DNA from 4 places in the Peribacillus sp. NPDC097198 genome. Region 4 is predicted to be linked to each of the others. Evidence: riboswitches for the same ligand, from Rfam matches in the RefSeq annotation. Region 4 holds a riboswitch; each other region holds the start of a gene.
The links. Region 4 has a riboswitch for S-adenosylmethionine ahead of mtnK (S-methyl-5-thioribose kinase). Riboswitches for the same ligand answer to the same signal wherever they lie in the genome.

Region 1 (7,532 bases), on a different contig from region 4:
TGGTCTTTTCCTATTACGGCATGTTTTTATGGTTGCCAAGTGTCATGGTCATGAAGGGATTCAGCATGATTCAAAGCTTCGAATATGTATTGATCATGACGTTAGCCCAATTGCCTGGTTATTTCTCTGCTGCGTGGCTGATAGAGAAGATGGGGCGTAAGTTCGTATTGATTACATATTTAATAGGAACGGCAGGTAGTGCATTTTTCTTTGGCTCCGCTGAAGGCTTATCACTCTTAATCGTATCCGGCATGTTTCTATCGTTTTTCAATTTAGGTGCATGGGGGGCGCTTTATGCGTATACACCTGAACAGTATCCTACCGTCATTCGTGGAACAGGGACGGGGTTAGCAGCTGGAGTCGGACGCGTCGGGGGCATCTTGGGGCCGTTGCTTGTCGGGTATCTGGTGGCTGGAGATACACCGATATCGACCATCTTCACGATTTTTACCATCGCGATTTTAATTGGTGCTGTTGCTGTGGCATTTGGAAAGGAAACGAAGAATACCATTCTTTCATGAAGGAAGGAGGATGGCTCAAAATGAGCATCCTCCTTCTATTAATTAGTGAATCTTTTTATAGTGTATGAAAGGAGTGTAGCCGCGTCCATTGGATTTTTTGCCTGTGTAATGGCAGAGACGACCGCAGCACCGGCAATTCCACTTTTAGAAAGCCTGTTGATATTATCCGCTGTAATCCCACCGATCGCAACGGCAGGAATCGAGGTACTGTGACAAATTCTCTCCAGTTCCCCTTTTTTCAAAGCAGTTGCGTCTTGTTTCGTTTTTGTCGGGAATACAGAGCCAACACCAATGTAGTCAGCGCCATTGTTTTCAGCTTCAAGGGCCTCCTCCAAGGTAGAGACGGATACTCCAATGATCATATTGTCAGGAACAAGGGTCTTGATGATGGGAAGAGGAAGGTCATCCTGCCCAACATGAATTCCATCCGCTCCTACAGCAAGCGCAATATCCACGCGGTCATTAATGATTAACGGAATCGAAAGTTCATCAAGGACCCCTTTTAATAGAGAAGCTTTTTGATAAAAAGTAAGGGAAGATGCCTGCTTTTCTCTAAGTTGGACGGCCGTAACTCCGCCTGATACCGCCTCGGTGATGATAGTGGTCATGTCCTCGACGGCTAATGATTCTTCCGTGACTAAATAAAGGCTCAAATCAAATGGCACTTTCTTCATGCATTTTCACCTCGTATTTCCATATGGAATCATTCATTCCTGAGATGGCATCGATAATCCGTGTCCGGTATGTCCCTGTGCCATCATTTTTTTCAAGGGTTCTGGCAGCAAGCTCACCAGAGATGCTCATGGTTGAAATTCCTGCGATAGCAGCTGAATAGTAATCCTCCGTAATTCCGCAGAAGACCCCAATCAAGGCCGTCGACATACAGCCGGTGCCGGTCACCTTTGTTAAAAGAGGGTTTCCATTATCGATGATGGACGTACGTGAAGAGTCACTAACGGCATCCTTGGCTCCACTCACGACGACAACACTCTTCAGTTTTCTAGCAGCACGTAGGGATAGTTCTGCATTACTCATGGAAAGCGGTCCTGAATCGACCCCTCGCGTTACGATATCGCCTCCCATTAGCCGATGGACTTCACTTGCATTGCCGCGAATAATCTGGACAGTCATTGAATCGAGCAGTTCCATCGCTTTCTCTGTTCGGTAAGGGGTGGAACCGACGCCCACAGGATCTAAAATTACGGGTATATGGCAATCGTTCGCTGTTTTCCCGGCAATCGCCATCGCCTCCAAGGAAACATCATCCAGTGTACCTAAGTTAATCACCAGTGCTTGTGCCAGTTTGACCATGTCCGCCACTTCTTTTGGATTGGAAGTCATAACGGGAGAACCACCAATTGCCAGGGTAGCATTGGCACAATCATTTGCAGTAACAAAGTTGGTGATTTGGTGGACGAGTGGTTGTTTCTTTCTCACTCTGCCAAATAAGTCTGCAACGGATGTATTCATGTGAAATCACTCCGTTCCTTTTTATAAAATTGATGGAAATGGTGAACGGGTCCGTGTCCCTTACCGAGTTCTAAGCTATTTCGTATCGCTTCTGAAATATAGATTTTCGCTTGTTCAATGGACGTCGCTAAAGGAAGTCCATTAGCAAGATTAGATGCAATGGCAGAGGAAAGGGTACAGCCAGTTCCATGCGTATTTTTCGTATGAATGCGTTCACCCTTGATCCAAGAGAACTCCTTGCCATCATAAAAGAGGTCATTTGGATTTCCTACTGCATGTCCTCCTTTCAGTAAAACAGCCTTCGGACCCAGTTCCAGAATAGCGGTACATGCCTTATAAAAGTCCTGCTTCGTCCGAATCGGGAATCCGGTAAGGACCTCTGCTTCCGGTATATTCGGTGTGACAAGTGTAGCAAGTGGAAGTAAATCGATTTTTAACGACGAAACGGCCCTCTCATCTAACAGATGGTGTCCACTTTTGGAAATCATGACAGGATCAAGGACGACGATAGCCGGTTTAAATAATTTTAGTGAATGGGCGACGGTTTCGACCGTCTCCTTTGATCCAAGCATCCCTATTTTTACTACGTCGACACGAATGTCTTCAAAAACGGCCGCAATTTGGTCGGTAATCACAGCGAGATCGATGGGCTGTACAGATCGAACTTCCAAGGTATTCTGCGCCGTAACGGCGGTGATAACAGACATGCCATAAACCCGATGGGCCGAAAATGTTTTTAAATCAGCTTGGATGCCGGCTCCGCCCCCAGAGTCAGATCCGGCGATCGTTAGTGCCCTTTTCATAAAAAAACCCCTTCATATAATGATTTTTTAAGAGAACTTTCAATAAAAGAAAGCCTATAATTGCGCCCGTTAAAGAACTAAGAAGAAAAGCTGGCAGAAAACCAAAAAGTGCCGCTTTTTTTCCCAATAATAAAAGCGCGATCGGATAACAGGCGATGGATCCGAGAATGCCTGTCCCCACTATTTCTCCCAAGCAGGCGTGTCCCATCCTTCTTGTTTTTTGGTAGAGGAAGGCCGCCAGCAGGGCACCAACCATGCTGCCCGGAAATGCAAAAATGGAACCTGTACCTGTCATGTTCCTGAGAAGGGATACTAAAAAGGCCTGTGTCACAGCAAAACCCGGCCCCAACATAACGGCTGTCATGACGTTGGTTACATGTTGAATAGGAAACACCTTCGCAAAACCAACAGGGATGTAAACGAATGAGCTAGTCAGTGTAGTGATGGCCGTGAACAAGCTAGTCAACGTCATTTTCCGTAACAAGTTACCAGTACCTAGCATTCAAAGCGGCCAAACCTGTTCGTTGTGAACCATGTCCCAAAATAAATATTCATATCGGGAGGTCATTAAAAAGTGTTTCTCTAATCTTTTCAATTCCCTTTCAGGCATATCTTCCGTCAGTTCGTCTAACAGCTTGGCCAACCATTTGTGCGCATCTGCGAATTCGGGGGATGCATACGATTGAATCCAAGCGATATAACGATTTGTTTCTAGTGCTGTACCATTTTGTTCTTTTAATATCGAGCCAATTTCATAGTAATCCCAGGCACAAGGAAGTAAGCAGGCAATAAGGTCGGCTAAAGTTCCATGATGGGCAGCATTGAGCATATAACCTGTATAGGCAAGGGTAATCGGAGTGGGTTCGGTATTTTCCAATTCCTCAGAACTAATTCCGAACTCCTTGCAGTAGCTCCTATGCAAATCCATTTCTACCTGTAGAGTCTCATTTAAAATACTCGCAAATTTGGTCATGATCTCAAGGTTAGTGGCCTTGATGGTCCCTAAGGCAAAAAGCTTGGCATAATCCATAAGATAGATATAGTCCTGCTTTAAGTAATAGGCGAATTTCTTTTCTGATAGTGTCCCGTTTCCAATTGCTTGAACGAAAGGATGAGTATGATTCTTTTTCCAAATTTCTTTTGAACGTTCGTGGAGTCTAGCACTGAAAGTTTTCATTTGGGTTTTCGTCATGATTTTTCCCCCTTATAATTCATTCACATACAAAGGAGGGGAGTGTCCAAAAATGAAGAACAGCCGCTTTCATATAGAAAGCGGCTGTTCTAGGAATGTACGAATCCCTTTTTCAACCTGCTTTCCTCCGCTGGTATGACCAGATCAGGTACAAAGGGTTTGATTCTCAGCCTATTAATGGCTCCCCTAGCAGTTTATTATTCAATTAAACGAAAACCCCGTTCCTGAAAACGGAACGGGGCAGATGGATGAAGTCAAATATACGACGACGATATCATCCACTTTCCTCCGCCGGCATCACCCGGATCAGGTTCAAAGGGTCCGGAACATCATTCCATCTCAGTCTTATAGAAGACTCCCCTAGTGGTATTTCGTATGTGATTATTGTCATCATATCAGATAAAAAGGAAAATGCAACCTTTGAATCCAATAGAATTTTATGAGTATTTTGTGGCGTGAAAGGGGTAGTAGGATAAAATCCCCAATGGTAAATGGAGCATACCTAACCCACGGTCAATTGGAGGGAAATATAGTTATTAGCAAAATAGGGATATGGTCTTACCTTGTGCTAAAAGGGCACACGGAAAAATAATATAAAAATTAAAAATTATTTGAATGTAATTGACTTATCCTTGCAAGTGGGATAAAATCATGTCAAAATCATTTATATTCTGTATTCTTATCCAGAGAGGTGGAGGGACTTGGCCCTATGAAACCTCGGCAACAGACCCATCGGGGAACTGTGCTTCTTCCAACAAGCAATCGCTTGGAAGATAAGAAGAGACGAACGGACCTCTGTCGACCTCTTCTTGGATTAGAAGGGGTTTTTATTTTTGTCAAATAGGGTTTAAGAATCCCATACAACAGGTATATATATTTTGGCTTTAGCAAAGCCTATAAGATTAGGGGCATTATATGTGGAAAATATGAATAAAAGGAAAGGGGCCATTCATATGGCAGAGTTTTTCGAGAAAAAAGAACAGAGGAGAGCATTGTTGATAGAAGAACTATTATCAAATGGTGTATACAAAACCTCTGATGAAAAGCATCTCTATGATGCTCCATTAAAAGCTCTTGAAGATGAATATAAGATCGTTATAGATAGATCAGGTAATGAGTCACCTCCAGAGTGCATGACTTAGTTAACCTATAGTGAACAATCAAAGAGAAAAAGCATTTGCTGTGTAAAAGCGAATGCTTTTTCTCTTTGAACTGACATAAAAAGTACAAAATATAAAAATATAATGGGTATTTTGTCACATTTCACTAGTGAAATAACATATTTAAAACATGTAAAATGATTGATTTCGCCTAGTGCTTTGGTTATGATAAAAATGTAAAATAATTGAAAAATAGGAAGTGATTATATTGAAGCCTCCTCATATAACAACAGTTGAAAAAATTGAAGAAAAACGAAAAGAAATGATTATGTTAGCAAAAAATTATGGTTTGACAAGCAGGATGACCATTCAAGCAAGTCAAGAGTTGGATTCTTTATTGAATGCGGTCACACATATAAAATTCCTGGGAGTTTGTCGCGAATAATCAGTACATCCCAGACCATTCAAATCCAGGCAATCGCCTTTTGCAATGGAAGTCATGTAGTGACACGTTTACCAAGAATGACCAAATCGCGTTCCACTCCATCGAGTTCTGCTATTTTCGGTAAATGCGCCCATTTTTCAAAACCGAATTTTGAAAAAAGCTTAATACTTGGTACATTGTGTGCGAAAATAAATCCAAGAAGTGTCTTAATCCCTATCTTCGGACTCGCCTCTATAGCCTTTTGGATTGAAAGTTGTCCAATTCCTTTCCCACGGAACTCCTCATCTATATAGATGCTAATTTCAGCGGTAAAATCATATGCGGGTCTACCATAAAAAGATTGAAAACTCATCCATCCAGCTGTTTTTCCATCATGTATGATCATATATAATGGCCGTTTGAGAATATGATGTTCCTCAAACCATTTGAGCCGTGATTCTACTGTAACTGGTTCTGTATCCGCAGTGACCATCCTCGAAGGTACTGTAGAATTGTAAATTTCGATAATTTTAGGCAAATCCTCAAATACTGCTTCCCTGAATTCTGTAAACTCCTTCATCATTAAGCTCCAATCCATTTATTATGGCATTCCAATCACCAGTACAGGTGCATCATGCAATTTAATTTTTATTAAGTTATTCAAATGTTAGGCTTGTCCTCTTTTTGGGTATTTAAAAATAAAATACTTCCTAGTGAATACAAAAGGAGAAGCAAAACAAATGAAGAAAATCGTTGGCTTATTTTTTATTGTACTTGTTATTTGTTTAGTTGCCTATGCGTTTCAGGCAGTAGATGCGAAAAACGATCAAAGAGTCATGGCATTTGGAGATTCTTTGACTTATGGAAAGGGCGATAAAGAAGGGGAAGGATATATTGATGACTTGAAACATAAAACGAATGATTCCGATTCAGAAAAAGTCCAATTCTGGAATTATGGTATTAGAGGTCAGGAAACGGACGGTGTCATTAAACAGCTCGAAGATCTTGAGATTAACACAAAATTGGATAAGGCTGACACATTTATCGTCTATATCGGAATCAATGATTTAATTAACAGTAATGGTGGAAACTTAAAAAAAATCAATGATCAAAAGATAAATGATGAAAAGAAAGAGTATGTACAACATTTAGATAAAATTCTTTCTGAGCTTCTAAAGAAAAATAATAAAGCTGATATCTTGGTGATAGGGTTATATAACCCCAATAAAGACGACTTGAAATTAGAAAACCATATTAGTGATTATAATCATTCGATTCAAAAGATGGTGGACAAGGATAGTAGACTAAAGTATATCCCTACAAACGATTTATTCGAAAACAAAGATAAAAAAGCATACTTCAGTGATGAAATTCATCCAAATGAAGAAGGCTATCAGCTTATAACCAATCGAATCTTAGATAAATATGATTTTAAATAAGAACGATAAAAGGGCATGGAAACTTGATTTCCATGCCCTTTTAGGTTTATTTATCGGGGGCGGATTTCTGGTTGGTTATGTTTCTGATGGTGCCTCCGCCTGTGGAAACTGTAAGTCATGGAGCTGCCGATAGCGACCATTATTTAGTAGCAGTTGTTCGTGCGTTCCATTTTCTTGAATTACCCCTTTTTCAAGAACGACAATTTGATCTGCCTTTTGAACGGTTGATAACCGATGGGCAATGACGATTGAAGTCCGGTTCTCTAATAGGTTGGATAACGCTTCCTGAATCAGATGTTCGGATTCCGTATCGAGCGATGCCGTCGCCTCATCGAGAATGATGATTTGGGGATTCTTCAAAAGGGCCCTGGCGATGGCAATCCGTTGCTTTTGGCCACCAGAAAGTTTGACCCCACGTTCTCCGATTTGTGAGTCATATCCTTTTGGGAACGTCTTGATGAAATCATGAGCATATGCCGCCTTAGCCACTTCGATAATTTCCTCGTCCGTTGCGTCGAGTTTACCATAGGTTATATTATCGCGGATGGTCCCGGTAAACAAAATGATGTCTTGCGAAACAACC
Region 2 (7,532 bases), on a different contig from region 4:
CTAGTGAAATTTCCAAGTAGGTCTGCCCGCCCATATACAAGTCCACGACTGTACTTTCCAGATCACTAAGGAGTTCCGTTAATTTCAGTTCAATTTCACTGAATTCTTCTAATCCTATTAAAATGGCAACCGGATCCATCTGCTTTTGCTCAGGAACGACATCAATAAGAGCTTGCTCCGATTCCCCTTGGTAAATAGGTCTAAACAGTGAAACATAGGTATTCAATGGGGAATGCTTTTGTCTAGTGGCCGCTTTGACGGCAGTGATAATTTGTCTAGTAATGCAAAGTTCAGCAAATGACTTAAAGGAAGCCGAATTTTTGCAATCTCGATAATCCCGGATAGCCTTATACAGTCCAATCATGCCTTCTTGAAAAACATCTTCCTTATCTCCACCCGTTAGAAAATACTTCATTGCTTTAGTTTTGACAAGACCTTTATACTTCGTAATTAATTGATTCAGGGCCTCATCGTCACCATCTTGAAATTTGCCTATCAATATTGCATCTTCCATTTGTGTAGGGTTTTCTACTTTTTCCTTATCGAGGATCATACTCATTTTTATTCCTCCACTCACTTAGTTGAGCACCAAATAACTACAAGGTTGCGTTTTAGCTTCAAAATATTGGTAGAACCTTATAATATTATAGTATCTCAGCTACATCATTAAAGATACCCTTAAATACCGACATTTTCCAACAATATTATATATTACCAACTAGTAAATAGGAATATTGATTTATGAATTGTTTCATTTTATAAAGGTATTTATTCACAGTGTAATAGAATATTTAGAAAGAACATAACCCGGATTAAGATCCGGGGTTATATTGGGCTATCAAAAGGTATAAAAAAAGACCTCGAAAAAATATCGAGGCCTTTTTATTCATCAATCTAGATTCTTTTTCAATACCTTTTTACTGGATTCTTCCACGTGATCGGTTGGTTCACCCCAGCATTCAACATTCTTCAATCCCTTAATGTTACTTACATGGAAAACGGGATTCTTACCATCTTTCTTTTGCTTTTGATAATCAGCAAGGGCAGCGAAAGCTATTTTCCCTAGCAAGGCTATGGCTATCAGGTTTATGATGGCCATTGATCCCATCAGCAAATCTGCTAGATTCCATACAAACTCGAGCGAGGCCATCGACCCGAATATGACCATTCCAACGACTGCTGCACGATAAATATTTATCCAAACTTTTTTTTCATTAATAAAACTGATATTGGATTCTCCATAATAGTAGTTTCCAACAATTGAACTAAATGCAAATAAAAGCACAATAATAGCTAAGAATATACCAGCCCAAGATCCCAAATTCTCACTAAGGGCATTTTGCGTGAGAACAATTCCATCTGTTTCCTTCGACGAATACAGGCCGGAAAACAAGATGATAAAGGCCGTAGAACTACATATGATAAGCGTATCTACAAAAACGCCAAGTGACTGGATAAGACCTTGTTTTACCGGATGGGTGACATCTGCCGTAGCGCCAGCATTTGGAGCACTCCCCATTCCAGCTTCATTAGAGAACAATCCCCGCTTGATTCCGTTCATCATGGCTGCACCCAGTGCACCACTAGCAATTTCCCTCAATCCATCAAATGCACTATCAAAGATTAAAGCCAGAACACTAGGTAACTCGGTTATATTCATAATGATGACAACTAATGCTATTATTACATAAGCACCTGCCATGAAAGGCACAATGACTTCGGACACTTTAGCTACTACCTTAATCCCACCAAAAATGATTACAGCCGTAATGATTGCTAAAATAAGTGCAGTGACCCATTTCTCAACTCCAAAAGATGCTTGGAACGCACTTGTAATCGTATTGGCCTGAACTGAATTGAAAGCAAGTCCAAACGTCAATGAAATCAAAACTGCAAATGTGATACCCATCCAGCGTGCATTTAATGCTTTTTCCATATAATAAGCTGGACCACCACGGAATGCTTCTCCGTCTTTGACCTTGTAAATTTGAGCAAGTGTGCTTTCAATGAAAGCAGAAGCAGATCCAATCAATGCGATTAACCACATCCAGAAAACTGCTCCCGGACCACCAGTTGTGATGGCTATAGCCACACCTGCCAGATTCCCCGTTCCTACCCGGGAAGCCGTGCTGATACAAAAGGCCTGAAACGATGATACGCCTTTCTTATCTGCCGTAGCACCTTCCCCTAGTAACCTAATCATTTCTTTCACCATTCTAAATTGTACGAATTTAGTCCGAAAAGAAAAATAAATGCCCATTCCAATTAATAATATAATCAGTATAGATGACCATAATAAATCATTTGTTTCAGTAATAAACTTTTCTACTATCTCCATTTTTAAACGAACCCACCTCTAATTATTTCAATACAATACCTTTAGAGTTCCCGCTTTTGCAAAATAGTAAACACTTAAGAATAAAGATGACTCCTTATATTATATTTAATTATACTATTTTAATATTATTGAAGAAGGATATTAGTTTTTTGGAACATAAAAGAATTAAAGATTTCATCCACACTTTCCATTCGAAGTCACTTACCCTAAAAAAGCCCTGGCGACAATGCTCCAGGGCCAACATTCATGAATTTACATTCATGATTTTACATTCATGATTTATTGATACTCTTCCACCCATACTATTTTTATTTCTTCTTCGAGAACCGGGGAAAACCTATTAAAATGGCTATGATTCCTGAAATCCCGATTAAGACTGGATAGAAAGAATAGGGTAGGATACTGATAGGAGAGATGTGTGCAACACCGGCAGCTAAAAGTAGTTGTGCCCCGTATGGCAATAATCCTTGAATACTACAAGCGAAAACATCTAGCAAGCTGGCAGATTTCCTGGGATCAATTTCATACTTTTCGGCAATATTTTTTGCAAGTGGACCAGCAATGATGATGGATATGGTATTATTTGCCGTTGAAAGATTCGTTAAAGCAACCAATCCCGCGATGCTGAACTCAGCACTTTTTTTTGATTTGCTTTTTTTCGTCACGAGGTTCAGTAGGTAATCTATTCCGCCGTTATGTTTGATAACCGAAACCATGCCTGCAATCAAGATCGCTAAGAAGGAGATTTCATACATACCAGCCATTCCATCTCCTACTTTTTGAATAACCTCCATTGCATGATAACTGCCATCCGCTAAACCGATTATTCCAGCAAAGACAATGCCGATAGAGAGAACCAAGAATACGTTGATTCCCGCCAATGCTGCCACTAGAACACAAAGGTAAGGTAGAATTTTGACCCAACTGTAGGCTTCTCCAGAAATTGTAGCTTGTTCACCCATCGTCAGAAAACCAAGGATAACACATGTAATTACCGCAGCAGGTAAAACAATAAAAAAGTTCACTTTGAATTTGTCTTTCATTTTCGTTCCCTGTGTACGTACAGCTGCTATAGTCGTATCCGAAATGAAAGAAAGATTATCACCGAACATTGAGCCACCAATGACCGCAGCCATAGAAAGGGCAACTGAAATATCCGTCTGTTCACTAATTCCTACTCCAATTGGTGCTAAAGCCACTATCGTTCCCATACTTGTCCCCATAGATAATGAGATAAAACAGGCGATAATAAATAACCCCACCATTAATAGATTTTGCGGAACGATCGAAAGTGCAAGATTCACCGTAGATGCTACGGCTCCCATCCCATTTGCCACTTCCGAAAAAGCCCCAGCCAATAGGAATATGACAACCATCAACATAATATTTGAATCCCCGGCACCTTTACAAAAGATTTCTACTTTGTGATTGAATGATTCCTTTCGATTCATTGCCAGTGCCACAGCAGATGCAATGGCAATGGCAACAATCACTGGAAATGTGTAAAAATCTTTTGTAATCACACCTGAACCTATAAATAATATCAAAAAAACGATAAACGGCGTTAAAGCCCATGGATTCCCTTTATTGTCTAAACTCATGATGTACACCTCTTTATTATTTTTGCATGGTATTGGATACTCTTTTTGGACTCTCTAAATTTTCCGGCATCCCTTCATTTTAATATAAGCATGATTAAAAAATAGGAACACACCATCAAGAACAGATTCCTATCCTATGAGTACAAAAAGACCTCTTCCGTTTTAATACAAGAAGAGGTCTTTTAATCTATAAACACTCCTCTTATCTTTCAGGTCAATCGCCTGCTGGATTTGGCACAGCACTCTAAATAAGTCTGCTGCCGAGACATCTTCGGGCCAGTCCCTCAGTCTCTCTTGATAAGAAGTAAGAAATATTCATTTTTTTAAAGCAAATATAAGAGTACAGCATTTTAAGAGTTTTCGCAAGGTAAAGTATTAAAGATTTTTACAAACTTGTTGAATGCATTGGTTTTTAGTCTTCGTGGGCGTAAAGGTAGCTAGTGTGAAAGCAAGTGACACTTTACTCTTCTACACTGATGGGTACCACTTTGCCATCTTCTACCGCTCCGACAACGACTTTTGCTGCGAATCCACCATTTTCGTCAATCGAAGGTATATTGTAAATTTTCTGTTCAGGTGCCGTATTTGTCAGCCCATCCTGCATATGTTCACGGATGGCTTTCACATCCTCGACTGTTCCTGCCGCTTTCATTGCCTCCACAAAGGCATACATAGCAATGTAATTCAACCCCACTTCAGAACTAGCATCTTCCTTATAAATTTTTTTATATTTATCAATGAATGCTGGTGCTGCTTCTTCATTGGAGTCGATAAGCGGAAGCACACCAATCGAACCTTCCAATGTTTCGTATGAACCGGCAATTGGCTTCATTTGATCCAGTTTCGCCTGGTCCATGATAATAAAACCGCCTTTAAAACCTAGTTCTCTTGCTTGTTTTGCAACCTTGGCCGTAGGCTCCGACGCCCCACCGATGAAAAGGACATCAGGCTTTTCTTTTAAAGCATTTGTAACAGTCGTGAAGAAATCCGTTTCTTTAGAGAAATCAATTGAGGCATTATACACGACTTTACCACCCTGCTTTTCCCAATGTGGTAGTAGGTTTTCCGCCCAGTCTTTCCCGTACTGGGAAGATGGTGGCAATGCCGCGATTTTTTTGCCGAAGTTTTCCATTGCATACGTAGAAAACGGTTCAATATACCCTTCATAATTTGGCGGGATCCTTACCGTTAATGAATTTCCGCTTTCCGTGATAGCTGGTTCACTCGAATAGGCACCGATGATAAATTTCTCTTTTTCGTTAAAAACCTGTAGGGCCTGTATCCCCCCGCTATGAGGAGTGAAAATAATCGGAGTTTTGTATTCCTGGATTAAACGTTTAGCATTTGAACCCGTTTCATTCGGTAAGTACTTATCATCCAATGAAACCAGATTGAGCGTATATTTTTCCCCTTCCACTTCGAACCCACCGGCATCGTTTATTTCATTTACAGCCATCTCCATACCATTTAACGTTCGTTTTCCATATAAGGCTGCTGCTCCACTCAAAGGGCCGCTAAAACCGATATTGACAACATTCTTCCCTTTACCGGCCTTTCCTCCCCCACTTGATGCAGGGCTGTCTCCCTTGTTACACCCCACTAGTGCCGTTAGGACGAGTAATAGCATTACAAAGAATACACTCAACTTTTTCATAAAAATCCCCCATTCATTTTTAAACTCTTATGCTCCGATATAGGCTTTCCGTACTTCATCGTTAGACAATAATTCTTTTGCGGTCCCTTCAACGACAATTTCCCCATTTTCAAAAACATATCCTTTATCTGCAATGCTAAGAGCAGCATTCGCATTCTGTTCGGCTAGTAGAACGGTTATTCCTTCCCGGTTTATTTCTTCGATGACTTGGAACATCTGTTCAACAATCAAAGGAGCGAGGCCCACAGAAGGTTCATCTAGCATCAAAAGCTTCGGTTTAGACATCAAAGCCCTGCCAATGGCCAGCATCTGTTGTTGTCCACCACTCAGGCTTCCGGCTTCATCATGGAGTTTTTCTTTTAAAATAGGAAATAAATGATAGACATTTTCCAACGAGGACTTGATTTCCATCTTTTTTTTTCGATGTACGTAAGCTCCCATCTTCAAGTTTTCCTGGACAGTCATCTGAGGAAACAGTTTCCGCCCTTCTGCACATTGCACGATTCCAGCTTGGACATTCTTATCCGGAGCCCTACCTCCGATAGCCAGTTCCTCAAAATGAATTTCACCCTGAGCCAGCTTGCTTATGCCGCTGATAGAACGGAATGTCGTGCTTTTACCTGCTCCATTCGCCCCCAATAGAACGACAATTTCTCCCTTTTCCACTTCAATATTCACTTGCTTAATCGCAGTGAAGCTCCCATAACATACAGTAACATCAGTTAACTTAAGCACTAGCACTACCTCCTAAATAGGCTTTAATAACCGCCTCATTCCCCCTGATTTCTTTTGGAGTGCCCTCAGCAATTTTTTTCCCGTAATTCAGGACCATGATATGGTCAGCTAAGTTCATGATCATATGCATCTTGTGCTCGATCAAGCAAATCGTGAAGCCTGACTGATTTAACTCCTTGATCAGTTCTGTAAGCCCTTCTGTTTCATCAGGGTTTATGCCGGCAGCCGGTTCATCAAGAAAGATGATTTCCGGATCCGTCGCAAGGGCAAGGGCAATCGCCGTCCTCTTCTTTTCCTCTTGAGAAATACTCGAGACCATCTTATTTGCCGCATCCATTAAGCCGACAATTCTCAAAACTTCCATCGCTTTATCACGACAGGTCTTTTCCTCCCGTTTTAACCTCTTCGTCCTTAGGATAGCATCTACCAAATTCGATTTAGTGCGAAGCCTATGTCCGACAATCACGTTATCCAAGATGGTGGATTGTTCAAAAAGACTAGTCGTTTGGAATGTTCTTGCTATGCCAAGTCCCGCTATTTCATTGGCAGGAAGCTTCGTGATGTCTTTCCCTTTGAAGAGGACTGCTCCAGAACTTGGACGATGGAAGCCGCTGATCAAGTTGAAAAACGTAGACTTCCCGGCTCCATTAGGCCCGATAATCGCATTGATCTTTCCTTTTTCAATGGTGAAATCCACATTTTTTACAGCTGCCAATCCCCCGAAACTCTTTGTTAAATTCTTCGTTTCGATAAACATCTTCATCCCTCCTCCGCATTAACCGGAACGTCCTTACTCATAATCAGTTGTTTCTTATCTCTTCGTTTAATTTTCCAATCAAAGAATGCACCCGAAATACCGCGTGGATAGAAAATGATGATCAACGTAAGTAAAGGTCCAAAGATCAACATTCGATACTCTTGGAGAAATTGTAGATTCTGGGATAGTATGACGAGAAGCAAAGTTCCAACCAAAGGTCCCGATAGAGTTCCTATTCCGCCGACCAGTAGATACATCAACAAGTCGAACATTATGGCCGTAGACCCGATATCCGGTCCGATAAACCGCACGAATGAAGCATATAAGGCACCTGCCAAGCCTGCAAAAAATGTAGAAAGAACAAATGCGGTCAACTTATTCTTCATCGTGGATATGCCTATCGTTTGGGCAAGTTCCTCACTATTCCTGATGGCCATATAGGTTCTC
Region 3 (7,532 bases), on a different contig from region 4:
TTCATAATCGTCTGTTCGATCGATTTTCAAATCCTTTTCTCCTTTGAAATATCCTGAATTAAAATCCTAACATTACTTGTTCCTTTTATCCTTCTCATCCGATTATTTAGTAGAAACGGCCTGTTTTTCTGCACTTTTCTTAAGGGCTAAATCAAAGTCCCTGATCAAATCATCAGGATTTTCCAAACCGACGGACAAGCGAAGCAAGCTGTTCGTGATGCCGCGTTTTTCCCTTTCTTCTGCAGGCATGGCCGCATGGGACATTTTAGCCGGGTAAGATAGAATCGATTCGACGGCCCCGAGGCTTACAGCAAATACGGGTAACTCGACATGGTTTACGAACGAGCGGAAAATTTCTTCGCTTTCCAATTCGAATGATAGAACAGCTCCCGCTCCCCTGGCTTGATTTTCCTGGATGCCGTGTTGTGGGTGGTCGGAAAGACCAGGGTAATACACGTTTTTCACTAACGGTTGCTGTTTTAAATATTCCGCAATTCTCTCAGCACCTTTTTGAGAGTGCTCCATCCGGACGGATAGGGTTTTCAGACCTCTCATCACAAGCCAGGCATCCTGAACACCGAGCACCGCTCCAAAAGAGTTTTGGAGGGAACCAAGTCTATCGGCAAGGTCCGGGTCTTTTACGACGGCAAGGCCTGCTACGACATCACTATGTCCAGACAAAAATTTCGTTGCACTGTGCAGGACAATATCGGCCCCGAGGTTTAACGGTCTTTGCAGGGCAGGTGTCAGGAATGTATTGTCTACAAAGCTTAATGCGCCAATGCTTTTGGCGATATCACATACCGCTTTAATATCGGTTACTTTAAGCAAGGGATTGGAAGGCGTTTCAATATAGATTGCTCGCGTATTTGGCTGGATGGCCGCTTTTACACTCTCAAGATCCGTCATATCCACGAAGGTATGTTCGATGTTAAAACGGGTCAGCACGGTTGTTACCATTCGGAATGTGCCTCCGTATACATCTTCAGAGATGACGATATGGTCACCGGCAGAAAGCAGGAGGAAAGCCGTTGAAATGGCAGCCATCCCGGATGAAAAAGCGAATCCGCGCGTGCCTTCTTCCAGTTCCGCAATGATATCTTCCAGTGCTTCTCGCGTCGGATTCCCGCTCCGGCTGTAATCGTATTTGCCAAATTGATCAATGTCGGTTTGATGGAAGGTGGAAGCATGCTGGATCGGAACACTCACCCCACCTGTTGTTGGATCGAATTTATGTTGGTTGTGTAGTAATTTGGTTTCAAAACTGAATTCTTGGTTTGTCATCGTATTGCCTCCTTTTTTACTTGAGCAAATGCCTGCTGCAGGTCTTCGATTAAATCTCCGCTGTCCTCGATGCCGACAGAGAATCGAAGGAGTCGATTGCAAACTCCATTTGCCGTTCTAACTTCAAGAGGCATATCGGCATGTGTCTGTGTCGCCGGATACGTGATGAAGCTTTCGACGCCACCAAGGCTTTCGGCAAATGAAATCAATGAAAGGGACTGTAGAAATGGGTTGACCACCGCTTCATCATTGACCCGGAATGAAATCATGCCGCCACGACCAGGATAGAGAACATCCGTTACACTTTCATGTTCCGTCAAATAATCAACGATAACCTTGGCGTTCTTTTCATGACGCTCCATTCTCAGTGCCAAGGTTTTCATCCCGCGCATCAACAGCCACGAATCAAATGGGCTCAAGACCGCTCCCATACCATTATGGTGGAAAGCAAGGGACTCACATAACTCGGCGCCTTTTGCCACAATCAAGCCGGCCAACACGTCATTATGGCCACCTAGATATTTCGTTGCACTGTGAATCACGATGTCAGCACCAAGTAAGAGGGGCTGTTGGATGATCGGCGTGTAAAAAGTATTGTCAACAATCAATAGTAAATTGTATTGTTTGGCAAGAGCGGCGACGGCTGGAATGTCCGTTTGCTGCATAAGAGGATTTGTGGGAGTTTCAATAAAGATGGCCTTTGTTTGAGGGGTGATTGCTTTTTCAATTTCCTCCAGGCAACATGTATTGACATATTCGCATTGTAGCCCCCATTTTTTAAAGCCATGCTCTAATAAACGATATGTACCGCCATATAAATCTTCGCTACTGATCCATGCATCCCCTGATTTGAATAAGGAAAGGATGGTGGCAATGGCAGCCATTCCCGAACTGCATGCATATCCTTGATCGCCATGTTCTAGTTTGGCGATAGATTGCTCCAATAGCTGGCGTGTAGGGTTTCCTGTTCGTGTATAGTCGAATCCTGTTGATTGACCAATTCCTTCGTGACGGAAAGCCGTCGAGAAGTAAACGGGCGGATTGACCGTTCCTGTCGCCGTTTCACTGCGGTTTCCAAGCTGAGCAAGATAGGTTTCTGTTTTGTACATAATTTTCACTGCTCCTTTTAGTTAAATAAAATAAAAAAAGTCTTCTTTAAGAAGAAGACTTGAATAAGTAGGATAGAGTCATTCTTCTTATCTTCCAAGTTACACAAACTTGTGGAATTAGCACCTTTTCATTGGTTTGAAACAAATGAAGGTTGCTGAGGTGTCATAGGGCCATTCCCTCTACCTCTCTCGATAAGAGTTTTGATTATTCAATTTCTTTTGAATTTACTATAAATATAGGATTCTGTCAAGGACATTCCTAATAGACGGTTATTTGGGACTAGCTATTATGGAACATGTATCAGATTTATCATTATAAAATTACGAATTCAACAGAGTAATAGAACCGGATTCAGATTAAACGGACTTTTCTGAAGGAAAAGGTCATTTGTGTTCCGTTTTTTTTGCTTTACAATAATAAAGTTTGTACAATATATAGGGGATCATATAAAACGTCATTATTCATTACATATACATATTGTTTCTCAGTGGATAGTGCGAATATAGGAGGAGAACACATGGAATATAGAATCGAACGAGATACAATGGGGGAAGTAAAAGTTCCTGCTGATAAGTACTGGGGTGCTCAAACGGAAAGAAGCCGTAATAACTTCAAAATCGGTTATGAAAAAATGCCGATTGAATTAGTTCATGCATTTGCTTACGTAAAACAAGCGGCAGCAAAAGTGAATTTTGAACTTGGCGATCTTTCAGAAGTGAAGAAGGATGCCATCGTTAAAATTTGTGGTGAAATCCTTGAAGGGACGCTTGACGAACATTTCCCACTTGTCGTCTGGCAAACTGGTAGCGGCACACAAAGTAATATGAACGTGAATGAAGTTGTCGCAAACAAAGGGAATAAATGGTTAGAGGAAAAAGGCGAAACTGAGATGCTTCACCCGAATGATGATGTTAACAAAGCGCAAAGCTCTAACGATACATTCCCGACAGCCATGCATATCGCAGCTTATATGGAAGTTGCCGAAAAATTGGTACCGGCCATTAAAGTGCTTCGTGACACATTCGAAGCCAAAGAAAAAGAATTCTGGGATGTCGTGAAAATTGGACGGACCCATCTTCAAGATGCGACACCACTAACTCTTGGCCAAGAAATCTCCGGTTGGAAAGCAATGCTTGGTAAAGATTTGGCGATGATCGAAGAAAGTAGCCAAAAATTATTGAACCTTGCATTGGGCGGTACGGCTGTAGGGACTGGAATCAATACGAAAAAAGAATTCCCGGCACTTTCTGCTAAACAAATCGCAGCGGATACAGGACATTCATTTGTCACATCGGATAATAAGTTCCATGCTTTAACAAGCCATAACGAAATTGTTTATGCACACGGTGCTCTTAAAGCGTTGGCTGCTGATTTAATGAAGATTGCCAATGATGTTAGATGGCTGGCAAGTGGCCCAAGAAGCGGAATCGGTGAAATCGCCATTCCTGAAAATGAGCCAGGCAGCTCCATCATGCCAGGTAAAGTGAATCCGACCCAATGTGAAGCAATGACAATGATTGCGACACAAGTTGTCGGAAATGATGCTACAATCGGTTTTGCAGCAAGCCAAGGGAACTTTGAATTGAATGTTTTCAAACCGGTCATCATTTACAACTTCCTGCAAACCGTTAAATTATTGACAGATGGCATTCATTCCTTCAATGATAACTGTGCGGTAGGAATTACAGCGAATGAAGATAAGATCAAAGAAAATGTTGATCGTTCTCTTATGCTCGTAACGGCATTGAACCCACATATTGGGTATGAAAAAGCGGCTAAAATTGCGAAAACTGCATTCAAAGACAACTCCACTTTGAAAGAAGCGGCGTTGAAACTTGAATTCCTAACGGAAGATGAATTCAAAGCATGGGTTGACCCTGCTAACATGGTCAATAAATAATCAACAGGTAAGCATCCTTCCTCGCATGTAGGGAGGATGTTTTGATGTGTTAAAATGATGGAATAAACGAATACTTAAACTAGATAAATCGAACAGGAGGAATGGTCATGTCTTTATGTCCACTATGCAATGGTCTTAGAAAAATGCATTTAGAATGCCCTAAATGCAGTAGTGACCTTGAAGATCAAGGGAAATTGATGGATTATGCCGATGATTACAGTGCTTATATGGATATTGATACATTGAAAAAAAATGACGGTTTTCCCGAATCCCTTCAAAAGGGACAATGCCCGCATATTATGAAGTGCCCCAACTGCGGACACGATGAAGTGATTTTGGTACAGGAATAGAGTTCTTGAATAATAGGGTGAGACCTAAGAATAATTAATGATCGAGACTTTTTCATAAAAATGAGAAGTCTCTTTTTTATGTGGATCATTTTTTCATGAAAAGGAGGTTACCTAAACTTGGATTTGGAAATTCATAGTGGAAAAATAGAGGGATAGTGGGCTTGTCTCGCCGTATAATGTTATGGTAGTGAGTTATTCGTGGTGAATGGAAAGTAGGGTGGTATCCTTGGCAATGCTCTTATTGGTTATGATTTACTTGGCTTTCATAAGCCTGGGTCTTCCAGATTCCTTACTGGGTGCTGCCTGGCCGGTCATGCAGTCTGATTATGACCAGCCACTGGAGACTGCAGGCTTACTTTATATGATTGTTGCAGCAGGGACCATTTTCTCAAGCTTGGCTAGCGGCTGGCTAAATAAACGACTGGGGACGGGAAAGGTCACGTGTATAAGTGTGGCCCTGACAGCGGTGGCCTTATTTGGCATTGCCTATTCTCCCTCTCTGGCTTGGCTTATTATCTGTGCGATCCCTTTGGGGCTGGGTGCAGGAGCTATCGACGCTGCGCTGAATAACTACGTGGCTTTGCATTATAAAGCCCATCATATGAACTGGCTTCATTGCTTTTGGGGAGTGGGGGCAAGCATAGGCCCAATCATGATGTCTTATTATATGGCTAATCAAGGCACATGGAGAGCTGGTTATGTAACCATTTCCTATATCCAGTTCACCCTAGCCCTTTTACTCGTGTTAACCCTCCCATTATGGAAGCTAGTCTCTCGGAGGGTGCCAATCGATGAACGTAGCGCAGTGAATCCGGATTACTCGGAAGAACGGGTATCCAAGGAAAGGCCGCTTAAAATCAAAGGAGTCAAGTATGCATTGTTCACGTTCTTTTTCTATTGCGGCGTTGAATCAACGCTAGGACTGTGGGGAAGCAGCTATCTTGTGAATAGCAAGGGCATGTCAGCTGCTTTGGCCGCTCAAGGGGTCTCTTTTTTCTATACGGGTATTATGCTAGGACGGCTTATAACAGGATTTATTCTTTTGAAGGTCACCAACCATCAGCTGCTGATCCGATTGGGACAGATTGCAGCACTTATTGGGACGGTACTCCTTATCCTGCCCTTGCCGGTTACGATGTCGCTTGTCGGTTTTGTTATAGTCGGATTGGGCTTGGCCCCCATTTATCCTTGCATGATTCATGAGACCCCCGCCAGGTTCGGTAAAACCCATTCACCGTCCATCATAGGATATCAAATGGCTGTGGCATACACGGGGACCACCCTTTTGCCGCCCTTTCTAGGGTTAATTGCTTCGTACACTACGCTTGATGTATTTCCGTACTTTGCTCTGGTTTATGTGATGGCCATGCTGTTCGGATCTGAAAAGTTGAATGGAATGTTGAAGAAGCGTTGGGCTAATTAAGATCCCTACCTTGGATGGGAGGACTACCTCATGAATCTTTATGAAGTGATGAACGTGAATGCCATATTTTAAAGTCTTATTGCTTCGTGGTAGGCAGGCGATTAGACGCAGGATAATGAAGCTGAAAAAAGAAACGTGGAGCGGGTCGATAGAAGTGGATGAGGTAAGTTTTTGGAATAGAATAGTTCGGCGGATCGTCCATATATGTAGTATAAAGGAGCATGTAATGTGAGTTTAGCGAGCTATATTGGGTGTAACGTGGAACTCCTTCCTTGTGAAGATGGGGAGCATAACGCCTTAATTCAGATTGGAGATTGTTTTTCAAGTAAGTACGACAAACAACATGTGAAAAAGTATCAATTCACGGCACAGTTTGTTTATGAAGTGTCATCCGACTGGGGAATTGAAATTTCAAAAGATATGAGTCCAAGCCAGTGTTTTGAATCAAAAAAGAAGCTTACAGCATTATGCGAAATGATGAATGACTATCTTGAAAAAGGTGAATATTTCGAATTGTATAGTTGCTGGGTAGGGGAGGAGAAAGAAAAACGAGTAGGTGAGTTAACGTTAAAAATGGATACATTGAATGTTGATTCGATTGAAATGCCTAAAAAGACATTGGTTCGATTTGAGAAATAAGTTGAGGGAAGCCTTGGGCGATAAGGCTTCCCTCATTTGTATGCAAATCCAAATCAAAAAGTAATTACTTAAGCCATCTTCGTTTGCTGGTTGCCTTCCATTTCTGATTCTTCGTCAAAAATGCGTTGCTCGGACTCTTTATCGAAGAAATGGGTTTTATTCATATCAAGGGCCAGGTCAATGGCATCACCAGCCTGGATGAGATGTTTGGCATCCACCCGGGCAACAAAGTCCTGTCCTGCGAATGTCGAATAGAGCATGATTTCGGCACCCATTAGCTCGGCCACATCGACTTGAGCCGTGAATGTTGAAGTGGGCGATGCGGAAATGAACGTTTCTTCGTTATGGAAATCCTCAGGCCGGATGCCAAGAATGATGTCTTTTCCGATATAGCCTTGATTACGAAGCGTATCCATTTTGAAAGGGGGCACCTCAAGTGTTTGCTCCCCAATTTGAATGAATCCATCCTGCAAGGTACCCGTAAAGAAGTTCATGGCAGGTGAGCCGATGAATCCGCCTACGAAAACATTTACAGGCTTTTCATAGACATCTTTCGGTGCACCCACTTGCTGGATGATGCCATCCTTCATGACTACAAGCCGGGTGGCCATGGTCATGGCTTCTGTTTGGTCATGGGTGACATAAATGGTTGTTGTATTGATCCGTTTGTGCAGTTTAGCGATTTCTGCGCGCATTTGTACCCGAAGTTTTGCATCAAGGTTGGAAAGGGGCTCATCCATCAAGAAGACTTTGGCATCCCGGACAATGGCCCTTCCAAGTGCCACACGCTGGCGCTGCCCGCCAGAAAGGGCTTTCGGCTTCCGTT
Region 4 (7,532 bases):
AAACCGTTTCTTCGAAGAATTCTGCTGACGCCGATGCTCCTGTGGGATTATTGGGATAATTCAAGAACATCATCTTCGCTTTGTCAAAAACCTCTTTATCTATTTCCTTATAATCGGGAAGAAAATCATTTTCTTCGGTCAAGGGCATAATTTCCGTTTTAGCTTGGGCTAACGCTACACCTGACAGGTAATCTGGATAGCCCGGATCAGGCACTAAAATTGTATCGCCTGGATTCAACAAGCATTGCGGTAATTCGACTAGACCAGCCTTTCCACCGAAAAGAATCGCCACTTCCGTTTTAGGATCTAGCTTGACGCCATATTCACGTTCATAAAAGAGGGCCGCAGCTTCTTTTAAATAGGGAAGCCCCCTAAAAGGAGAATATTTATGATTCATGGAATTTCCTGCTGCTGTCTGCAGGCTCTTCACGATATGTTCAGGAGTCGGTTGGTCTGGATTTCCCTGCCCAAGATTAATGACATCCTTGCCTTCTGATGTTATGTTATTAACTTTTTCGACTAAAGAAGCAAAAAACTGCTTTGGAAGCTCTTGAAGAAGTCTGGATTTTTCGAATTGCACCATCTTTGCACCTTCTCTGAAATTTCTTGAAATTATAGTCACAAATGATATATGTTTATCTTAATCTTGTAAAGTACTTTTTTACATATGGAGGTTTTAAATGATGAAATGGAAAATCGCCTGTTTACAAATGGACATTGCCTTTGGACAGCCAGATATAAATTTCCAGGTGGCAGAACAATGGATTGAAAAAGCTGTACAGTCTAAACCGGACATCGTCATGCTGCCGGAACTATGGACAACCGGCTATGACTTAACGAGATTACATGAAATTGCAGACGAAGAAGCAGAACAAACCATTACCTTTCTAAAAGCCCTTGCAAAAAAACACCGAATTAACATAATCGGTGGCTCGATTGCAAAGAAAACTAAGGAAGGCATCTATAACACAATGCTCATCATCGATAAAGAAGGCAAACTGGTTAAAGAATATGATAAACTCCATCTGTTTCAATTGATGGATGAACACCATTACTTACAACCTGGCAAAAAAGACGGCTTATTCTCCCTCGATGAAAAGATTTGCGCCGGATTCATTTGCTATGATATCCGTTTTCCGGAATGGCAACGGGCCCATACGGTACGAGGTGCGGAGGTTATCTTCGTGACCGCCGAGTGGCCAAAGCCTAGGCTCCATCATTGGAGGGCACTGTTAATCAGCCGGGCAATAGAAAACCAAGCCTTCGTTGTGGCTGTGAATCGTTCCGGTTCTGACCGAAATAATCATTTTGCCGGACATTCCATCATCATCGACCCGTGGGGAGAAATCATTTGTGAGGCTGGTGAAGAAAAAGAACTTCTACTCGGCACCCTTGACTTAGAAAAAGTAGGAGAAGCAAGAAATAAAATACCCGTTTTCGAAGATCGGCGGCCGGAGTTTTATTAATTTACCATTGACAAACTATTTGAAATATTGATATCATTCATTCGAGATTAATTTTCTGAAAATAAATACAATACTCTTATCAAGAGCAGGCTGAGGGATAAAGGCCCTATGAAGCCCAGCAACCGACTGTAATACCATTGTGAAATGGGGCGGGAATTCCGCCGGATTATATCCACAGAGCACGGTGCCAAATCCACCAGAAAGAATTCTTTCTGGGAGATAAGAGGTTCGAAGTGAAGCTTCTGCCTCTTTCTATGGGAAAGGGGCTTTTTCATATTTTTTAATGTACTTGGAGGGATAACAATGACTCAACCATCAAATTTCAAGCTATTGACAAACGAAACGGCAATTGACCTAACGAAGAAACTTGGGTTACTGCATTCAGATGACTCATTACTATGTAATGAAATCGGTGACGGAAATTTAAATTATGTTTTTCACGTTACAAATCCCGTAACAAATAAAGGAGTTATCATCAAACAAGCAGTTCCTTACGCAAAGGTTCTTGGTGAAAGCTGGCCATTGACTTTAAAAAGATCGGCTATCGAAGCGAATGCATTAATTCAATTCAGAAGCTATTGTCCCGAACTTGTCCCACAAGTCTATTATTCTGATGAACAGCTTGCAATCACCGTCATGGAAGATTTATCACACTTGAAAATCGCCCGGACCGGATTAATTGAAGGAGATCATTTCCCTCTATTATCCAAACACATTGGTGAATTTGTTGCAAAGACCGCTTTTTATACGTCTGATTTTCATTTGGAACCGGCAGCGAAAAAAGAGGTTGCCCGGAACTTCACGAATCCAGAACTCTGCAAGATTACTGAGGTTTTCATTTTCACGGATCCTTTTTTGGAGGAACATCCAGGCGAGTTTGAGCTTGAGTTGCTGGAGGCTGCCAAGTCTATATGGAAAGATGCTGATTTAATACTGGAAGTGGCTAAGTTAAAACAAAGCTTCGAATCCGAGCAGGAGGCCCTTCTTCATGGCGATTTACATACGGGAAGTATATTTGCAAGTGATACAGAAACAAAGGTAATTGACCCTGAATTCGCTTTTTATGGTCCTGTTGGATTTGACCTTGGACAATACATGGCGAATCTCCTATTCCAGGCAGTAACACGCGAGGCCACTGGGAAGGAAGAAATCTTTACTCATCTTCAGGAATTTTGGAATACATTTGAAGAAACATATACGAACCTGTGGAATTCTGAAAATAAAAGTCCTTACAGTAAGATCGAAGGTTATCTTCCATATGTACTCAACAAGTTTAAAGGTGATGCATATGGCTTTGCAGGATGTGAACTAATTCGAAGAACCATTGGCCTATCTCATGTTGCTGATTTAAATGGCATTGAGAATAAAGAAACTAGAATTACAGCTAAAACGGCTACCTTGAAAATCGGGGCCCATATAATCAAAAATCGGAAAGAACTGAATATTCCAGCAGTGATAGAAGCCGTAAAGCAATATACATTGCCTTCCTATTCAGCCCTATAAGGAGATATACATATGACAACTACAACGCCACTACCCTATTCCGTCCAATGGAATGATACCCATATTACCTTATTGAATCAACAGGCCTTGCCATCAAAAATAGAATTCATTGAACTTTTTACGGTTAAAGATGTATATGACAGCATCTTGACCTTGAAGGTCCGTGGTGCCCCCGCTATCGGGCTAACTGCAGCATTTGGCGTTGCTCTTGGTGCAATCCAGGAAAATACCACGGATTTATGGCAATTTAAACACAATGTCACGAAACATGTTACTACACTCGCTTCTTCAAGACCAACAGCGGTCAACCTTTTTTGGGCACTGAAAAGAATGGAGAATACTCTACAAGCAGCCAATAGCATCGCTTCAGCCAAAAGCGCTCTTGTTGCTGAAGCAAAAAAGCTATTTTCAGAGGATGTGGAGATGTGCCGAAAAATTGGTGAATACGGATTGTCTTTATTCAACGAGGGTGATTCTATTTTAACCCATTGTAATGCTGGGGGGATAGCCACTGCACGGTACGGAACAGCCCTCGCACCTTTCCACCTGGCCCAGGAAAGAACCTTTCCTATAAAGGTCTATGCCTGTGAAACGAGACCTGTCTTGCAAGGGGCACGACTCACCGCATGGGAACTTATGCAAGCTGGAGTGGACGTTACATTAATCTCGGATAATATGGCAGCCCACACCATTCATCATAAAAAAATCGAAGCCATTATAGTCGGAGCAGACCGTATTGCGGCAAACGGTGATACAGCCAATAAAATTGGTACATTGGGTTTGGCGATATTAGCTAAGCATTACGATATTCCTTTCTATGTAGCAGCACCATCAAGTACATTCGATTTATCTCTCGAGTCGGGTATCTCCATCCCAATCGAAGAAAGGAATGGGGATGAAATCACTTCTATACAAGGAGTCAGGATAGCACCAGAAAATGTGAAGACATTCAATCCTGCTTTTGACGTTACGCCCCATTCTCTTATTACAAGCATCATTACCGAAAATGGCATCATTTCACCTGATTACAGGAGTAATATCCCGCTTTTTGTAAAATGAAATTATTTATAAAGGATTAATCAAGGGGCTGTCCCAAAAGGTGTAATTACACACCGAAATTGAATAAATAGTAAAAGGCAGAAACGTTGATTTAACAACATTTCTGCCTCTTTGTTTTTGCGAAATTCACTGGAATAAGGACTTATTAGACAGCCCCTTCATTCTTTTCACGATTAACCTTGGAAACCCATTCAGTTGCTCCTGTTATATTTATTCTGACGAGGTTCTTTTTGATAGATATAATCGCAGAATTTAGTCAGAGTGGCATCTAGCCTTCTTTGATTTTTCTGCCGCTTTTCGGTAGTAATCATTCTTAGCCTTGTATGAAAGTTCATGTTCCTCAAGCAGGGTTTACCGCTCGTTTTCTTCAAATTCTACTTCATCATGGATACCCTTCCATTCCCCACCCATTGGTACTTCTTCCATGGTCACCTTATGGATTACACACACACCTAAGTCAAGCATACGAAAAACGGCCCATCAGCAATAAATGCTTGCTGATAGGCCGCTTGTTTTTATAAAAGATTATTTGATTTTCTTTTTCAATACTTCCACCGCTTTTTTCACTTGAGTATCATTTTTAAGGATTTTATCCCTAATGACTTCCATCAATTTAACGGTTGTATCGTCTTTAATGACACCTGTTTCTTTGATCTTATGATCCTTTTGGAATTCCTTGACCGCTACCTTTGTTTCTTCATCGAAATACTTATCCACTTTTCCTGGATTATACCCGGCTTCTTTCAGCATTTTCTCCGCTGCTTCTACTTCACTCGAGGAATCCGATACTTTCAATCCTTTATCAGGAGAGATATATGGAAGATTGGCATACTCGGGAAGCTTGACTTTTATATCCGGTTCAATCCCTTTTTTATGGATCCAATTGCCTTTCGGAGTCAGCCATTTTTGTGCTGTATACTTAAAGTTGGAACCATCATCAAAGTCTGCGGCTTTTTGCACGGTCCCTTTCCCGAATGATTTTACCCCTACAAGCTGAATACCCGCAGATTCACTAACAGCGGCGGCAACGATTTCAGATGCACTTGCACTTCCATCATCAATTAATACGACCACTGGTAGCTTCAACTCACCATTATTCTGGGATTTATAGACTTCTCTTTTTCCTTTTCGATCCTCGACCTGAAGGATGACTTCCCCATTCGGGATAAATAAGTTTGCCATCGCGATCGCTTGGTCAAGCAATCCACCCGGATTTCCACGTAAGTCCAATATTAGGCCTTTCATCTTTTCTTTATCCATGTCTTCAAGTGCCGTATTCAGCTCTTCCACCGTATGCTCAGAAAAACTTGTAACCTGCACTTTGGCAATCCCATCATCAAGCATCTCTGAATAAACCGTTTCAATCGGAATGGTATCACGCTTAATGGACAAAGTAATCGGTTCCTTTTCACCCGCCCTTGAAATGGCAAGTTCCACTTTTGTTCCCTTTTTCCCCCTGATTTTCAAGACAGCTTCCGAAGAACTTAAGCCATCAAGGCTTTTGCCATTGACACTTAGTATAATATCATTAGGCCGGACTCCGGCTTTTTCAGCTGGTGATCCTTTAATAGGGGAAACCACCATGATCTGTCCATCCTTCTCTTGGATTTCAGCACCTATTCCTTCAAAGGAAGAAGAGATGCTCTCATGGAAACTGGAGGCTTCTTTCTTATCCATATAAGAGGAATAAGGATCATCCAACGATTCTATCATTCCATTTATAGCTCCATCCACGAGCGTGTTCTCATCGATTTCTTCATAATAATTATCTTTGATCGTATCATATGTAGAATATAACTTTTCAAATTCAGGATGATTACTCGGTGCAAGTGACTCTACTTTTTCATCGCCAAAGGTCAACGCGATTGTAGTTATCCCTGCTGTCAAAAATATGAGTAAGAAAATCCCCATAATAAACGTAAACTTTTTTATTTTCACAATTTTGCCTTCATCTTTGGGCTGTTGTTGATTTTCTTCTTCCACTGAAGCCTCACCACTTTCATTCTTCATGACAATATTAACTAATACATCCTATTTTATCAGCTTTCTAGCAAATCGGAAAACTTTAGTTATCAAATTTTTTGAATGATATGTAAGTGCCTACCATCTTGCTCCAATCCAGCTTTCTTATAGAGACCAATTCTTTATCCACATTCTATTTACGTGCAAAAATACGGACTCCGTGGAATAGAAGAAACTAAATATCTTAGTTTCTTCTATTCCTGGCTACCCGTAAATGATAACGTTTATAGTCAGTCTTGAATCGCTGCCTCTAAAGAAACCTCAATCATCTCATTGAATGTTGTTTGGCGCTCTTCGGAGGTTGTTTCCTCACCTGTTAAAAGATGGTCGGAAATCGTTAAAACGGATAATGCTTTACGACCAAACTTAGCAGCAAGTGTATATAATGCAGCCGATTCCATTTCTATAGCAAGGATTTGGTACTTGGCCCACTTTTCCAATTCACTATTATCATTATAGAATTGATCTGCGGTAAATACGTTTCCGACTTTCAATTGCAACCCTTTGTCCACCCCTGCATCATAAGCTTTTTTCAATAAATCAAAATCAGCAGTAGGAGCAAAATCAACGCCACCGAATGTCATGCGGTTCATTTGTGAATCTGTAGAGGCACTCATAGCCAGGATTACATCTCTGACCTTCACATCTTTTTGAATGGCACCAGCTGTCCCAACCCGGATAAGTTTTTGGACATTATAGCTATTCATCAATTCATTTACATAAATCGAAATCGAAGGGACACCCATTCCTGTACCTTGAACGGAAATACGTTTTCCTTTATAAGTTCCTGTATACCCAAACATATTACGAACTTCATTGTATAATTTAGCATCCTCTAAAAACGTCTCAGCAATATATTTTGCACGTAACGGATCCCCAGGAAGCAAAACCGTTTCCGCAATTTCATTTTCTTTAGCACCAATATGTACGCTCATTCTTAAAATTCCCTCCTTGAAGTGGTTGAAATGACATTCCCAATTACTATAACATACCAACCCCATATTAGGAAAATAGAACTTCTTTATCTACTGCAGGAAGTAGGATATAACACTCTTTAAGTGATCGGTGGAACGCAGCAAAACGGCGGAAACCCGCCGTCTTTTTAGTTGATTTTAAGGAGTAATGGCAAGAAAACTGCCCATTGATTGATGATACATCATTCATCGACTTCCTCATCAATAATGCATTTTTCAAGAAGGTATTCGAATGTGATGTCAGCAAGATCTTCAACTTCAGATTCTTTTGGAAGATAGCCCCGCTTTAATAATTCTTGGTAAAAGAATTCCGCTATCTCTTCAGTATCAATAAAAACCTCAATTTCTCGCAAATCATCGCCCCCTTAATTAAAGATGTATGAATGTATAGGTATAAATATGCCAGTAGGGCATTTTCTCTCAAAACTTACGCATATCCTACACTTTATTCGTTGATTCAATTTCTTAGAGATGAGTCTTCATCGGCTCGTGCTAAAGTGTATACATC

Region 1: it holds a riboswitch for S-adenosylmethionine, as region 4 does, so the genes downstream of both, ACIQXQ_RS05360 (Fur-regulated basic protein FbpA) here and mtnK (S-methyl-5-thioribose kinase) in region 4, are expected to answer to the same signal.
Region 2: it holds a riboswitch for S-adenosylmethionine, as region 4 does, so the genes downstream of both, ACIQXQ_RS17165 (Na+/H+ antiporter NhaC family protein) here and mtnK (S-methyl-5-thioribose kinase) in region 4, are expected to answer to the same signal.
Region 3: it holds a riboswitch for S-adenosylmethionine, as region 4 does, so the genes downstream of both, ACIQXQ_RS04110 (methionine biosynthesis PLP-dependent protein) here and mtnK (S-methyl-5-thioribose kinase) in region 4, are expected to answer to the same signal.

The regions. Positions count from the first base shown of each region.
Region 1 covers NZ_JBIWDO010000002.1:462,295-469,826, forward strand. The annotation lists gene ACIQXQ_RS05330 (MFS transporter) at 1-521, shown strand, start outside; gene thiE (thiamine phosphate synthase) at 560-1,195, opposite strand; gene thiM (hydroxyethylthiazole kinase) at 1,176-1,991, opposite strand; gene thiD (bifunctional hydroxymethylpyrimidine kinase/phosphomethylpyrimidine kinase) at 1,988-2,794, opposite strand; gene thiW (energy coupling factor transporter S component ThiW) at 2,763-3,296, opposite strand; gene tenA (thiaminase II) at 3,297-3,986, opposite strand; TPP riboswitch at 4,092-4,184, opposite strand; TPP riboswitch at 4,253-4,358, opposite strand; SAM riboswitch class I at 4,663-4,766, shown strand; gene ACIQXQ_RS05360 (Fur-regulated basic protein FbpA) at 4,865-5,128, shown strand; gene ACIQXQ_RS05365 (aspartyl-phosphate phosphatase Spo0E family protein) at 5,355-5,531, shown strand; gene ACIQXQ_RS05370 (GNAT family N-acetyltransferase) at 5,584-6,093, opposite strand; gene ACIQXQ_RS05375 (DUF459 domain-containing protein) at 6,251-6,949, shown strand; gene ACIQXQ_RS05380 (ABC transporter ATP-binding protein) at 7,025-7,532, opposite strand, start outside.
Region 2 covers NZ_JBIWDO010000011.1:26,028-33,559, forward strand. The annotation lists gene sigH (RNA polymerase sporulation sigma factor SigH) at 1-559, opposite strand, end outside; gene ACIQXQ_RS17160 (alanine/glycine:cation symporter family protein) at 890-2,338, opposite strand; gene ACIQXQ_RS17165 (Na+/H+ antiporter NhaC family protein) at 2,647-3,939, opposite strand; SAM riboswitch class I at 4,139-4,243, opposite strand; gene ACIQXQ_RS17170 (ABC transporter substrate-binding protein) at 4,400-5,599, opposite strand; gene ACIQXQ_RS17175 (ABC transporter ATP-binding protein) at 5,621-6,328, opposite strand; gene ACIQXQ_RS17180 (ABC transporter ATP-binding protein) at 6,321-7,085, opposite strand; gene ACIQXQ_RS17185 (branched-chain amino acid ABC transporter permease) at 7,088-7,532, opposite strand, start outside.
Region 3 covers NZ_JBIWDO010000002.1:220,886-228,417, forward strand. The annotation lists gene ACIQXQ_RS04100 (GNAT family N-acetyltransferase) at 1-30, opposite strand, end outside; gene metC (cystathionine beta-lyase) at 103-1,284, opposite strand; gene ACIQXQ_RS04110 (methionine biosynthesis PLP-dependent protein) at 1,281-2,393, opposite strand; SAM riboswitch class I at 2,478-2,592, opposite strand; gene fumC (class II fumarate hydratase) at 2,912-4,294, shown strand; gene ACIQXQ_RS04120 (hypothetical protein) at 4,402-4,644, shown strand; gene ACIQXQ_RS04125 (MFS transporter) at 4,871-6,067, shown strand; gene ACIQXQ_RS04130 (hypothetical protein) at 6,296-6,706, shown strand; gene ACIQXQ_RS04135 (ABC transporter ATP-binding protein) at 6,775-7,532, opposite strand, start outside.
Region 4 covers NZ_JBIWDO010000004.1:342,993-350,524, reverse strand. The annotation lists gene ACIQXQ_RS09495 (pyridoxal phosphate-dependent aminotransferase) at 1-583, opposite strand, end outside; gene ACIQXQ_RS09490 (carbon-nitrogen family hydrolase) at 684-1,466, shown strand; SAM riboswitch class I at 1,540-1,692, shown strand; gene mtnK (S-methyl-5-thioribose kinase) at 1,764-2,969, shown strand; gene mtnA (S-methyl-5-thioribose-1-phosphate isomerase) at 2,982-4,028, shown strand; gene ACIQXQ_RS09475 (lmo1851 family serine protease) at 4,554-6,011, opposite strand; gene deoD (purine-nucleoside phosphorylase) at 6,281-6,985, opposite strand; gene ACIQXQ_RS09465 (YozD family protein) at 7,207-7,377, opposite strand.